Linked DNA regions of Tahibacter amnicola. The protein of the gene in region 1 interacts with the protein of each later gene in a pairwise test. Links are inferred from orthologs where the notes say so. Each region holds a gene or a part of one and is shown on either strand. Other genes may lie near its edges.

The links.
Region 2: the proteins of gyrA (region 1) and gyrB interact in binary tests that used the Escherichia coli proteins (3 or more experiments, as listed by UniProt). The link is inferred for Tahibacter amnicola from one-to-one orthologs.

What each region holds. Positions count from the first base shown.
Region 1 is NZ_CP104694.1:2,930,462-2,937,232, reverse strand. What follows is about bases 813-4,042. They hold gyrA (DNA gyrase subunit A), read right to left. Parts: upstream 3,683-4,042; coding sequence 1,013-3,682; downstream 813-1,012. Other genes in these bases: N4264_RS12350 (zinc-dependent metalloprotease), read left to right, coding at 3,987-4,042; N4264_RS12360 (peroxiredoxin), read left to right, coding at 813-913. Outside these bases: N4264_RS12365 (Hsp20/alpha crystallin family protein), read right to left, coding at 1-255; more of N4264_RS12360, read left to right, coding at 434-812; more of N4264_RS12350, read left to right, coding at 4,043-6,413; N4264_RS12345 (NUDIX hydrolase), read right to left, coding at 6,457-6,771. UniProt on the Escherichia coli protein: A type II topoisomerase that negatively supercoils closed circular double-stranded (ds) DNA in an ATP-dependent manner to maintain chromosomes in an underwound state.
Region 2 is NZ_CP104694.1:447,266-452,918, reverse strand. Bases 1-3,079 are described here. They hold gyrB (DNA topoisomerase (ATP-hydrolyzing) subunit B), read left to right. Parts: upstream 1-373; coding sequence 374-2,785; downstream 2,786-3,079. Other genes in these bases: recF (DNA replication/repair protein RecF), read left to right, coding at 1-318. Also shown: N4264_RS01870 (tetratricopeptide repeat protein), read left to right, coding at 3,114-4,427; N4264_RS01865 (energy transducer TonB), read left to right, coding at 4,941-5,303; N4264_RS01860 (MotA/TolQ/ExbB proton channel family protein), read left to right, coding at 5,446-5,653. UniProt on the Escherichia coli protein: DNA gyrase negatively supercoils closed circular double-stranded DNA in an ATP-dependent manner to maintain chromosomes in an underwound state.

The DNA.
Region 1 (6,771 bases):
GCGTTCGCCCTTGATGGACAGGATTCCCTTGTCCATAGAGATTTCAATGTCGTTCGGATCAACACCGGGGATATCCGCGAAGATCACGAAGCGCTTGTCCTCTTCTTTGATATCCACGCGCGGCGTCCATTGGCTGGTAACCACGTTGGACTGGTCCGCTTCGTCATTGCCGGTGAAAAGCCGCTCGAAAACCTGCTTGATCTCTTCCTGGAAGTTGGAAGGGATCGCCCACGGCTGGTAGCGCGAAACGCTCATGTGCATCACTCCTTCTGGGTGAGACGCGCACCGTGCGCGTCGTGACGGCGGGATAGATAGGTGCCCCGTCCGCAGTTTCAAGGCCACCGTGCAAGAGTGGTTGGCGCCGCCGCTGGCCGCTATGATCGGTCGTTGCGCAGAGCGCGTAGCGTCCTTTCTCCCTGACAAGGAAATTCCCATGACCATCCAGGTCGGCGATCGCATCCCCTCGGCCACGCTCAATGTCCTCAAGGACGGCGTCCAGGCCATCACCACCGACGAGATCTTCAACGGCCGCAAGGTCGTGCTGTTTTCGGTTCCCGGCGCGTTCACGCCCACCTGTTCGGCCAAGCACCTGCCGGGCTACGTCGAGAAGTTCGGCGCCTTCAAGGACAAAGGGGTCGAGGTCGCCTGCATGGCCGTCAACGACGCCTTCGTGATGAAGGCCTGGGCCAAGGACCAGAACGTCCCGGAAGACCTGATGATGCTCGCCGACGGCAACGCCAATCTGGCCCGCGCGCTGGGCCTGGAAATGGACGCCACGGCATTCGGCATGGGCCTTCGTTCCAAGCGCTTCGCCCTTTACGCCGACGATGGCGTGGTGAAGGCGCTGCAGGTGGAAGCCCCGGGGGAATTCAAAGTTTCCAGCGCTGACGCGATGCTCGAGTCACTTGCCTGATCGCAACGACTGGGAGCGACAACGGCGTCGCCATCGAAAGCACAGCACAAAAAAAGCGGCTCGAAGGCCGCTTTTTTTGTGCTTTCGGTGGACGACAGCTTACTCCGGTGCCGCCTCATCCGTAGCCGCGGCGCTTTCCGAAGCGGCGGCGGAATTGTCCGATGCCGGCTCGTCACCCGGCGGACCACCCGCACCGTTTTCACCGAGCCCTTCACCCTCACCTTCGTCGCCATCACTGCCGAGCGCTTCGATGCGTACCACGCCGCACAGCGCTTCCGAATCCGGCAGGCGGATCAGGGTCACGCCCTGCGTGTTGCGCCCGACGCGGGCAATCTCGGCGGCGCGCGTCCGCACCAGGGTGCCCTGGTTGGAGATCAGCATCAGCTCGTGCGTGTCATCCAGCTGCACGGCGGCCACCAGCGCACCGTTGCGGCCCGAGCATTGGATCGCGATGACACCCTGTGTGCCGCGGCCCTTGCGCGGGTACTCGTCCAGCGGCGTACGCTTGCCGAAGCCGCGTTCGGTGGCGGTGAGTACATCGCCCTCGCCCTTGACCACGACCATCGACACGACTTCCGCAGCCTCGGTCAGGCGCATGCCACGCACGCCGTGGGCCACGCGTCCCATCGGGCGTACTTCGTCTTCGGCGAAGCGAACCGCCTTGCCATTGGAGGCAAACATCAGCACGTCCGAGGTGCCGTCGGTGATGGCCACATCCACCAGGCCATCGCCGTCGTCCAGGTCGATCGCGCGGATGCCCGAGGTGCGCGGGCGCGAGTAGTCGGCCAGTGACGTCTTCTTCACCGTGCCCTGGCGGGTGGCGAAGAACACGTAGCGGTCCTGCGGGAAATCGCGGACCGGAAGCACGGCCTGGATCTTTTCGTCCGTCTCCAGCGGCAGCAGGTTCACGATCGGCTTGCCACGCGAATTCGGACCGGCATCGGGAATCTGGTAGACCTTGAGCCACAGTACGCGGCCGGTACTGGTGAAGGTCAGCAGGGTGTCATGGGTGTTCACCACCCACACCTGGGAGACGAAATCCTCTTCCTTCACGGCCGTTGCCGAACGCCCCTTGCCGCCGCGCTTCTGCGCGCGGTAGGTGGTGATCGGCTGGCGCTTGCAATAGCCCGTGTGCGAGAGCGTCACCACGACGTTTTCCGGCTCGATCAGGTCGAGCACGTCGAGGTCTTCCTGGCTGGGCTGGATCACCGTGCGGCGCGGGTCAGCGAAGGCATCCTTCACCTCGACCAGTTCGCCGCGGATCAGCGCCAGCAGCACGGCGGGATCAGAGAGGATCTCGATCAGGCCGCGGATGGTTTCCAGCAGGGCCTTGTATTCATCGGTGAGCTTGTCCTGTTCCAGGCCGGTCAGGCGGTTCAGGCGCATTTCCAGGATTTCCTTGGCCTGGACTTCCGACAGCTGGTAGCCGTCCTCGGCCAGGCCATTGCCCGGGTCGAGATCTTCCGGACGCGAGGCATCGGCACCCGCCGCCGCGAGCAGCGCGCGGACCATGCCCGGCTCCCAGCGGCGCGCCAGCATGCGTTCCTTGGCCACCTGCGGCGATTCCGACGTCTTGATCAGCTCGATCATTTCGTCGATGTTCGCCAGCGCGACGGTGAGGCCTTCGAGGATGTGCGCGCGGGCGCGTGCCTTGCGCAGCTCGAAAATGGTGCGGCGGGTCACCACTTCGCGGCGGTGACGGATAAACGCTTCGAGAATTTCCTTGAGGTTCAGCAGCTTGGGCTGGCCGTCGACCAGCGCCACCATGTTGATGCCGAAGGTGACCTGCAATTGCGTCTGCTGGAAAAGATTGTTCAGCAGCACGTCGGCCATCGCGTCCTTGCGCACCTCGATGACGATGCGCATTCCGTCCTTGTCGGATTCGTCGCGCAGGCCATCCGGGGCGATGCCCTCGATTTTCTTTTCCTTGTGCAGCTCGGCGATCTTTTCGATCAGCCGGGCTTTGTTGACCTGGTACGGCAGCTCCGTGACGACGATCGTCTCGCGGCCGTTGGCGCTGGTTTCCACTTCGGTACGGGCGCGAATAAGGATTCGGCCACGCCCGGTGCGGTAAGCCTCGACGATGCCCGAAGCGCCGTTGATAATGCCGGCGGTGGGGAAGTCCGGGCCCGGAACGAAACGCATCAGGTCATCGATGCCCAGGGAGGGATCGTCGATCAGGCCGATCGTGGCGTCGATCACCTCGCCCAGGTTGTGCGGCGGAATGTTGGTGGCCATGCCGACCGCGATACCGGCCGAGCCGTTGACCAGCAGGTTCGGGACGCGCGTCGGCAGTACCGACGGTTCCAGTTCCTTTTCATCGTAGTTGGGCTGGAAATCGACGGTTTCCTTGTCGATATCCGCGAGCAGCTCCGAGCTCAGACGTTCCAGCCGGCACTCGGTGTAGCGCATCGCCGCGGCGGCGTCGCCGTCGATCGAGCCGAAGTTGCCTTGTCCGTCAATCAGCATGTAGCGCAGGGAGAAGTCCTGCGCCATGCGCACCAGGGCGTCGTACACCGCCGTATCGCCATGCGGATGGTATTTACCGATCACGTCGCCGACGACGCGGGCGCACTTCACGTACGGCCGGTTCCAGACGTTGTTGAGTTCCTGCATGGCGAAAAGCACGCGCCGGTGCACAGGCTTGAGGCCGTCGCGCACGTCCGGCAGTGCGCGTCCCACGATCACGCTCATGGCGTAATCGAGGTAGCTTTGTTTCATCTCGTCTTCGATGTTGACGCGAATAACTTCTTTGGCTAGTTCCGCCATCGGGATTCCAATATCTCGGATACGGCAAGATGGAGCGACTTCGCTGCGATGCCGGCTTGCCCGGCCCGCGTCGAAATAACGCGCAAGGATACCATACCGGGGCGCCGCGTTGGCGCTCGGAAGCCCTTGTTTCTGGCTGGAAATGTCACCGCGGAGCCGCCCCGTCGCCCGGCTCCCCGAGCCCGGGTGCCGGCGACCCCGTGGCCCGCGGGCCCGCCACGTCGGCAAACCGTTCCGTTCGTCATTTTCGTTCTGGCCGGAACCCGGCTATGTTCGAGGTTCTGCACCGTCATCGCATGAGTCCATGAACCTGCGCACCCGTCTGTGGCTGATCCCGCTCTCGTTGCTCGTTTCAACCACCCTTCACGCGGCCAAGCCCGAGCCAGACAGTCTGCACGGCGTTCCGCGCACCGAAGGCTTCGTCGACGTGTGGGCCGATGCGGCCAAGGGCCGCGTCGTCATCGGCGTGAAGCACCTTGACACGCCCTTTCTCCTGACAACGTCCCTGCCCCACGGCCTGGGATCCAACGACGTCGGCCTGGATCGCGGCCAGTCAGGCGCGGTCCGTCTGGTGGAGTTCCGCCGCGCCGGTCCACGCCTGCTGCTGGTCGAGCGCAATACGCGCTACATCGCCAGTGCGGCCAATCCGGCGGAACAGCGCGGCGCCCGCGAAGCGTTTGCCGAATCGGTCCTGTGGGCCGGTGACATCCTGCCATCCGGCAAGGACGGCACCGTCCGCGTCGACTTCAGCACGTTCCTGACCGGCGACCGGCACGGGATCGCCGACCGCATCGACGGCACGGAACAGGGCAAGTATTCGGTCGACAAGGAGCGCAGTGCTCCGCTGCTCGACACGGTGAAAACCTTTCCCGACAACACCGAACTCGAAGGGCTTCTCACCTTCCAGGGCCCCGGTGAGGGCAAGTTCGTGCAGCAGGTCAGCATGGATCCGACATCCCTGAGCGTGCGCCAGCACGTCAGCCTGGTGCGGCTGCCGGCCGACGGTTTCCGTCCGCGCCCCTTCCACCCGGCCTCCGGTGCCTTCAGCCAGGGCTACTACGATTTCTCCCAGCCGCTGGCCAGCAGCCTGGACGTGCGCTGGCAGCCCCGCTTCCGGCTGGAGAAAACCGACCCGTCCGCGGCAGTGAGCACGGTCAAGAAGCCGATCGTGTTCTACCTGGATCCCGGCACCCCCGAGCCGGTCCGCTCGGCGCTGCTCGAAGGCGCGAACTGGTGGAAGACCGCCTTTGAAAAGGCTGGCTACAAGGACGCCTTCCGCGCAGAGCTGATGCCCGAGGGCATCGATCCCATGGACGTGCGCTACAACACCATCCTCTGGGTGCATCGGGCGACGCGCGGCTGGTCCTATGGCGCGGCCCTGACCGATCCGCGTACCGGGGAGATCATCAAGGGCGCCGTGACCCTCGGTTCGCAACGCGTCCGCCAGGACATCCTCATCGCTGAGGGCCTGCTCGCGCCCTACGGCAAGCCCGAATCGGGCCAGCTGGCAAGACAGGCACAGGAAATGGCCCTGTCGCGCCTGCGCCAGCTGTCGGCGCATGAAGTCGGCCACGCGCTGGGCTTCGCTCACAATTTCGCCGCCAGCCGGAACGGCAATGGCTCGGTGATGGACTACCCCCATCCGCTGCTGCACCTGGACGACCAGGGCAATGTCAGCCTCGAGAACGCCTACGGCGTCGGCGTCGGGCCCTGGGACGACTTCATCGTGCGCCATGGTTACCAGGCGTTTGCCGATGATGCCGAAGCCGCAGGCCTCGCCGAGCTGCGCGCGGCGGCGGCCAAGGCGGGCCTGGGTTTCGTCAGCGACGCCGATGCCCGCGCCCCCGGCGCCTCGCATCCCGATGCCCTGCTGTGGGACTTTGGCGACCGTTCGCTCGACACCTTCGATACGCTTCTGCGCGTGCGTCGCAAGGCCCTGGAAGGTTTCGGACCCGGCGTACTGCCGCCCGAACGGCAGCTGGGCGAGCTGGAAGCGCGGCTGGTGCCGGTCTACCTGCTGCACCGCTACCAGGCCGAGGCCATCGCACGCCTGATCGGTGGAGCGAGCTATCGCTATGGCCTGGCCGGCGACACCACCGCACGGACCACGCCCGTGTCCGCGGCTGACCAGCGCGCGGCGCTCGAACGGCTCCTGCAGACGCTGTCGGCGAAGGAGCTGGCATTGCCCGCCAGCCTGCTCGACCAGCTGATGCCGCCCGGCAACGAATACGAGCGGGGCCGGGAATATTTCGCGACACGCACGGCGCCGCAGTTCGACCCGATCAGCGCGGCGTCGGCCGCCAGCGCGGTGAGCGTCCAGTTCCTGTTCGAGCCGGCACGGCTCAATCGCGTGGCCTGGCAGCACGCGCGCGACAAAAACCTGCCCGACGTCACCGAGCTGCTCGATGCCGCGTTCCGCGCGACCTGGCAACGCGACCCGGCCACCGACGGCGTCACCGGCGCGGACGCCATCCAGCTCGCCGCCAACTGGACGGTGCTCGATGGCCTCCTCGCCAGCGTCGATGGTGGACAGTTGCATCCCCAGGTCGACGCCGTCGTACGCCACCGGCTGGCCGCATGGCAGCAGTGGCTGGCCCAGAACCCGTCGCCGCGAGAATCGATCACGGACAACCGCCGCCAGGCCGCCCAATGGATCGGGCGCTACCTCAGCGATCCGCGCTCGATAAAGCTGCGTCCGCTGCCGCCAATCCCTCCTGGCGCGCCGATCTGAGTCAATACGCCGGCGCTGCCCCACGGGCGGTGGCGCCGGCGTCTCAGCGCGAAAAGGTCCAGGACTGCATACGCCCGTCGCGATACGGCATGACGCCATGAAAGGGACGCGGATCCTCATCGAAGACCAGCGGTAGGAAATGCCGGTCGCCCTCCCACATCGGCAGGGTCAGGATCTGCTCGCGCGGGACCCATTCCAGGCTGCCTTCGGCATTGCGTTCCGCGGGCGTGCCTTCAAACCGGTCGATCACGAAAATGAAGCCGAGCCAGTCTTCGCCGTGCTTGCCGAACCCCGGCCAGCTGATCGTGCCGCGCAGCGTCAGCGCGGTGCACTCGATGCCCGCCTCCTCGCGAATCTC
Region 2 (5,653 bases), 2.5 Mb from region 1 along the record:
GATTGGTCGATCTCGTTTCAGGAGGCCCCGGACCGCGAGCATCTATCCCGGGGGCAGGAGAAGCTTTGCGCGATGGCGTGCATTCTCGCGCAGGCCCGCCTGTTTGCAACGCAGACCGGTGAGTGGCCAGTGATCTGCCTGGATGATTTGTCGTCCGAACTGGATGCAGTGCACGAGGCTGCGGTGCTCAGTTGGCTACGGGCGCAGGGAGCGCAGATCCTTCTTACGGGTACCGACGCGCCGCGCTCAGCATTGCCCGACGACATGGAGCGAATGACGTTCCACGTGGAACAAGGTCAATTCTCCGCGCTGCTATAATTGATCGTTCTCCGATCCCGCTGCGCCCCGCCGCAGCCACGCCCTGGCGACCCGCATGAGCGAACAGTACGACAGCAGTAACATCAAAGTCCTCAAAGGCCTCGAAGCCGTCCGCAAGCGCCCCGGCATGTACATCGGAGATACCGATGACGGCACGGGCCTGCATCACATGGTCTTCGAAGTCGTCGACAACTCCATCGACGAGGCGCTCGCGGGCTATTGCGACCACGTGCACGTAACGATCCATCAGGATGGATCCGTCAGCGTCTCGGACAACGGTCGCGGTATTCCGGTGGACGTCCATCCGGAAGAGGGCAGGTCCACGGCGGAAGTCGTGATGACGGTGCTCCACGCCGGTGGCAAGTTCGACGACAATTCCTACAAGGTCTCGGGCGGCCTCCATGGCGTCGGCGTATCCGTCGTCAACGCGCTATCCGACCATCTCTGGCTAACCATCTATCGCGATGGTCATGAGCATGTTCAGGAATACTCGCTGGGCGAACCGCTCTACGCGGTAAAGAAGGGCCCACCGACCAACCGGCGTGGAACCACGGTCCGCTTCAAGCCCAGCCCTGCGACGTTCTCGAACACCGAGTTTCACTACGACATTCTCGCCAAGCGGCTGCGCGAACTGTCCTTCCTCAATTCGGGTGTAAAGATCGAGATCCTGGATGAGCGAAACGACAAGCACGACATCTTTCAGTACGAGGGCGGCATCCGCTCCTTCGTGCAGCACCTCGCTCAGCTGAAGACACCGCTCCACACGAATGTCGTCACCTTCGACGCCGCGCAGGACGGCATCACGGTCGAAGCCGCCCTGCAGTGGACGGATGCGTACCAGGAAACGTGTTTCTGCTTCACCAACAACATTCCCCAGAGAGATGGCGGTACCCATCTGACCGGCTTTCGAGCCGCGCTGACCCGAACCCTGACGAACTACATCGAGAACTCTGGCGTCGCCAAGAACGCCAAGGTGGCGCTGTCGGGCGACGACATGCGCGAGGGAATGATTGCGGTTCTCTCGGTCAAGGTTCCGGACCCCAAATTCTCATCTCAGACCAAGGACAAGCTGGTCTCATCGGAAGTGAAGGGGGTCGTCGAGCAGGTGGTCAACGCCAAGCTCGAGGAGTTCCTGCTCGAAAACCCCGCCGAGGCACGTGCGATTGCCAGCAAGGTCGTCGATGCCGCGCGCGCCCGTGAGGCCGCCCGCAAGGCACGCGAGATGACGCGCCGAAAGGGCGCACTCGATATCGCCGGACTGCCGGGCAAGCTCGCCGACTGCCAGGAAAAGGATCCGGCGCTGTCCGAACTGTTCATCGTCGAGGGTGACTCGGCCGGTGGCTCGGCCAAGCAGGGCAGAAACCGCAAGACACAGGCCGTGCTGCCACTCAAGGGCAAGATCCTCAATGTCGAGCGCGCGCGCTTCGACAAGATGCTCTCGTCCGCGGAAGTCGGCACACTGATCACCGCACTCGGTTGCGGTATCGGCAAAGACGAATACAACCCGGACAAGCTGCGCTACCACCGCATCATCATCATGACTGACGCGGACGTGGACGGTTCGCACATCCGCACCCTCCTGCTCACCTTCTTCTACCGGCAGATGCCGGAGCTGATCGAGCGTGGCTACGTCTACATCGGCCTGCCGCCGCTCTATAAGCTCAAGCAGGGCAAGCAGGAGCTGTATCTCAAGGACGATACGGCGCTCAATCAGTACCTGATCAACAACGCCGTCGAAAATGCGGAACTGCGGCCGGGCGGTGGGGCCCCGGGTGTCACCGGCGTAGCACTGGAACGGCTCCTGGTGCACTACCAGCTGGCGCTCGACCAGATCGACCGTCTGAGCCACCGCTGCGACGCCACGGTACTGACGGCGATGCTCGAAATCGCGCCGCTGGATGAGGCCATCTGGGACGACACCCCGCGCCTGGACAGCTGGATCGCCGGACTCACCGGACGCCTGAACAACGTCGGCCTGGGGCGGCCGAATTATCGGATCCGTTCCCAGCCGGCCACGCCGGATCATCCGGCAGCCCTGGTGATCGAACGCGACCAGCACGGCCTGACGCATACCCAGTTCCTGCCGGCCGCATTTATCGCCAGCCCGGAGATGGCGCCCATCCAGACGGTCGCCAGGGATTTGTCCGGACTGATCCAGGCCGGCGCGGAGATCCGCCGCGGCAACGCCGCGCACCCGATCGAATCGTTCGGGCGGGCCCGCCAGTGGCTGATGGACGAGGCCAAGAAGGGCCGGACTATCCAGCGCTTCAAGGGCCTGGGTGAAATGAATCCGGACCAGTTGTGGGAGACCACGGTCAATCCGGAAACGCGCCGACTGCTGCAGGTGAGCATCGAAGACGCCGTGGCGGCCGACCAGATCTTCTCGACCCTCATGGGAGACGTGGTCGAACCGCGCCGCGAGTTCATCGAATCGAACGCCTTGCGTGTCGCAAATCTCGACGTCTGAACGATTCCGGGCGGCGCGAAGGTCCGCACCGCCCGGATTTTCCCAACTGGAATAGTGTATTTGGCGACTTAATCAGCGTCCGGGATTATTTCCCGACGTTGCGCAGATCGCCAAAAACCCCTGTTTTTATTAGACCTTCGTCGCATCAAAGCGCAATCCGTAACAACAAATTGCATCGCGGAAGGGATACAAGCGCTGCCTTTAACACAAGCCTAACGATTGGGCGTTTTGCTCCGCTTGTAGTTTGCAAGCACGCGGATTAACCTCTCGGGCCCCTTTTCCGGCTACGGCGATTGCCGTATCGAACTGACCACTCGAGGCAAAAAAAATGCAGGCCATCACCGCCAAGAAGATCGTGCTTTGTCTGGGCATCGCGCTGGGACTCGCCACGACCGCCGCGCAGGCCGACCGCCGGCCGGGCTCGGAGCCCAGCCGCAGTGCCTCGAAGAAGGGCGCCGAACAGGCCAATGCCTACCCGCATGCCAACCGCGTCGATCCGAAGACGTCGATGCCGTCGGGCCTGGGCACCAAGCTGAACAAGGTCAATGACCTGGTCGCCGACGGAAAGGGTGACGACGCCCTCCCGATCATCGACGACGTCCTGGACGACAAGAAGCTCACCCCGTACGCCCACGCATTCGCCCTCTACCTGCGCTCCAACATCAAGTGGGACAAGGAAGACGGCGCCGGTGCGATCGAGGACCTCGCCAAGGCCATCGAGCTGGACGCGCTGCCCAACGCCAATCACTTCCCGGCGATCTACACCCTGGCGCAGTTCCAGTTGCAGGAAGAGAAGTACAGCGAATCAATCGCGTCGATCGACAAGTACATCGCGCAGAGCGGCGACAACAAGCCCGAGGCGCTGGCGATCAAGGGCAACGCCCTCTATCGCATGGAAAAGTACAACGAAGCCATCGAAGTCATGAAGCAGGCCGTTGCCGCTTCGGACAAGCCGCAGGAAAGCTGGTCGCAGATCCTGATGGCCTCGTACTACGAATCGAACCAGTATGGCGAAGCGGCCAAGATCATCGAGGCCCAGCTGGCCAAGAATCCGTCTGACAAGAAGCTGATCCAGCAACTGGCCTCGGTCTACGTCAACGGGGACACCCCCGAGAAGGCGCTCAAGCTGCTGTCCGACGCCAAGGGACGTGGCCTGATCACCACCTCCGACGATTACAAGCTGCTCGCCCAGCTGTACGGCCAGGCCGACAAGCCGGCCGAGGGCGCCGCGCTCCTGGAAGAAGGCTTCCAGAAGGGCGCCGTCCAGCCCACCTACGAAATGTACAAGCTCCTGGGCGATTCCTACGCCCTGGCTGATAACGAAGACAAAGCCATTGAAGCCTACGGCAAGGCCTCGCCGCTCGCCAAAGACGGCGAAGCCGATTTCCTGCGCGGCCAGATGCTGGTGAACGCCCAGCGCTGGGCCGAGGCCAAGGATTCGATGACCAAGGCCCTGCAGCGCGGTGTCAAGCGCCAGGGTGCGGCCTACGTGCTGCTCGGCAATGCCGAGAACGAACTCGGTAACAAGTCTGCCGCGATCGCCGCCATGGAAAAGGCGCACGGGTACGAAGAAACCCGCAAGATGTCCGAAACCTGGTTGAAGATGATCAAGGGCAATACCGGCGCACCGAAGAAAAAATAATATCCAGACCGCATTCCCTGCATCTTGAGCGATATCCGCCAGGCTTCAGGCCGGGTTAAGATAAGAATCCGGCAATGAACGCTTGAGCGGAGGGCGGGCCTCGTGTACGGTGCCTGCCCCCGCCGGAACTGCGACCGCTGTCCGGCACAACGCGTGATCCAGTCCACCGTTTTTCACTAGCGAACCTTGGTTCAAAGCAATGGCGTTGACGAGAGAAGACCAGCGCGAAACGTACAGTTGGAGGCGCACATCCGCGCTGGCCGCCGCCATGGCCGTGCACGGGTTTGCCTTCCTGCTGATGATTGCGCCCGTGGCTCCGCCGCAGGCGAAGCAGAAGGAAAAGAGAAGATAGTGTCGGTCGAATTCGTCGAACCGCCGCCGCCGCCGCCGCCTCCACCGCCGCCGCCGCCTCCACCGCCGCCGCCGCCGGAACCGCCGAAGAAGCCGCCGCCGAAGATCATTGAAAAGGTCAAGCCGCCGCCGACGCCGCCGCCGGAACCTCCGCCGCCGATCGTGACGGAAGAGGCGACGCCGATGTCGATCCCGGCTCCGCCTCCGGCGCCTCCGGCGCCCCCGGCACCACCCTCGGAAATCGCACCGAGCGAAAACATCAGTTATCGCAAGGCGCGTCCGCCGAGGTACCCGCCGCAAGCGGTTCGTCAACGCCACGAAGGCGAAGTCGTTCTGCGCGTGCTGGTTGGTGTCGACGGAAAGCCCAAGGACATTCAAGTCGAAAAATCTTCGGGTTTTCGCGAATTGGATCGTGCGGCGATTGATGCCGCGCAGACCTGGGTGTTCAATCCGGGTCAGAAAAACGGTGCGGCGGTTGAGGGCTGGGCGCTGGTTCCGTTCCGTTTCAGCCTCAACGATCTGTAAATTCCATTAAGTTCCACTTACGAAGGGTAGCGTCATGTTCCAAGACACCTCGACCGCAGCCGGATCCGTTCCCCCGGCAGCTCCTCCTGCTGAGGCGGCCGCTGCCGCACTGCATGGCGGCAACGCCGGCGCCCTCAAAGAAATGGGTTTCGGCCACCTGATCCAGAACTACAACCCGGCCTCCGAGAACTTCGACCTGGTCGGCCTCATCGTCTTCGTGACGCTGGTGCTGTTCTCGTTGCTGTCGATCTACTGGATCGTGCTCAACGCCATCCGCAACACGGCTATCCGCGCGCGGATGAACACCGTCATGCGCACCTTCTGGGAAACCCCGTCGGCGCAGGAAGCCA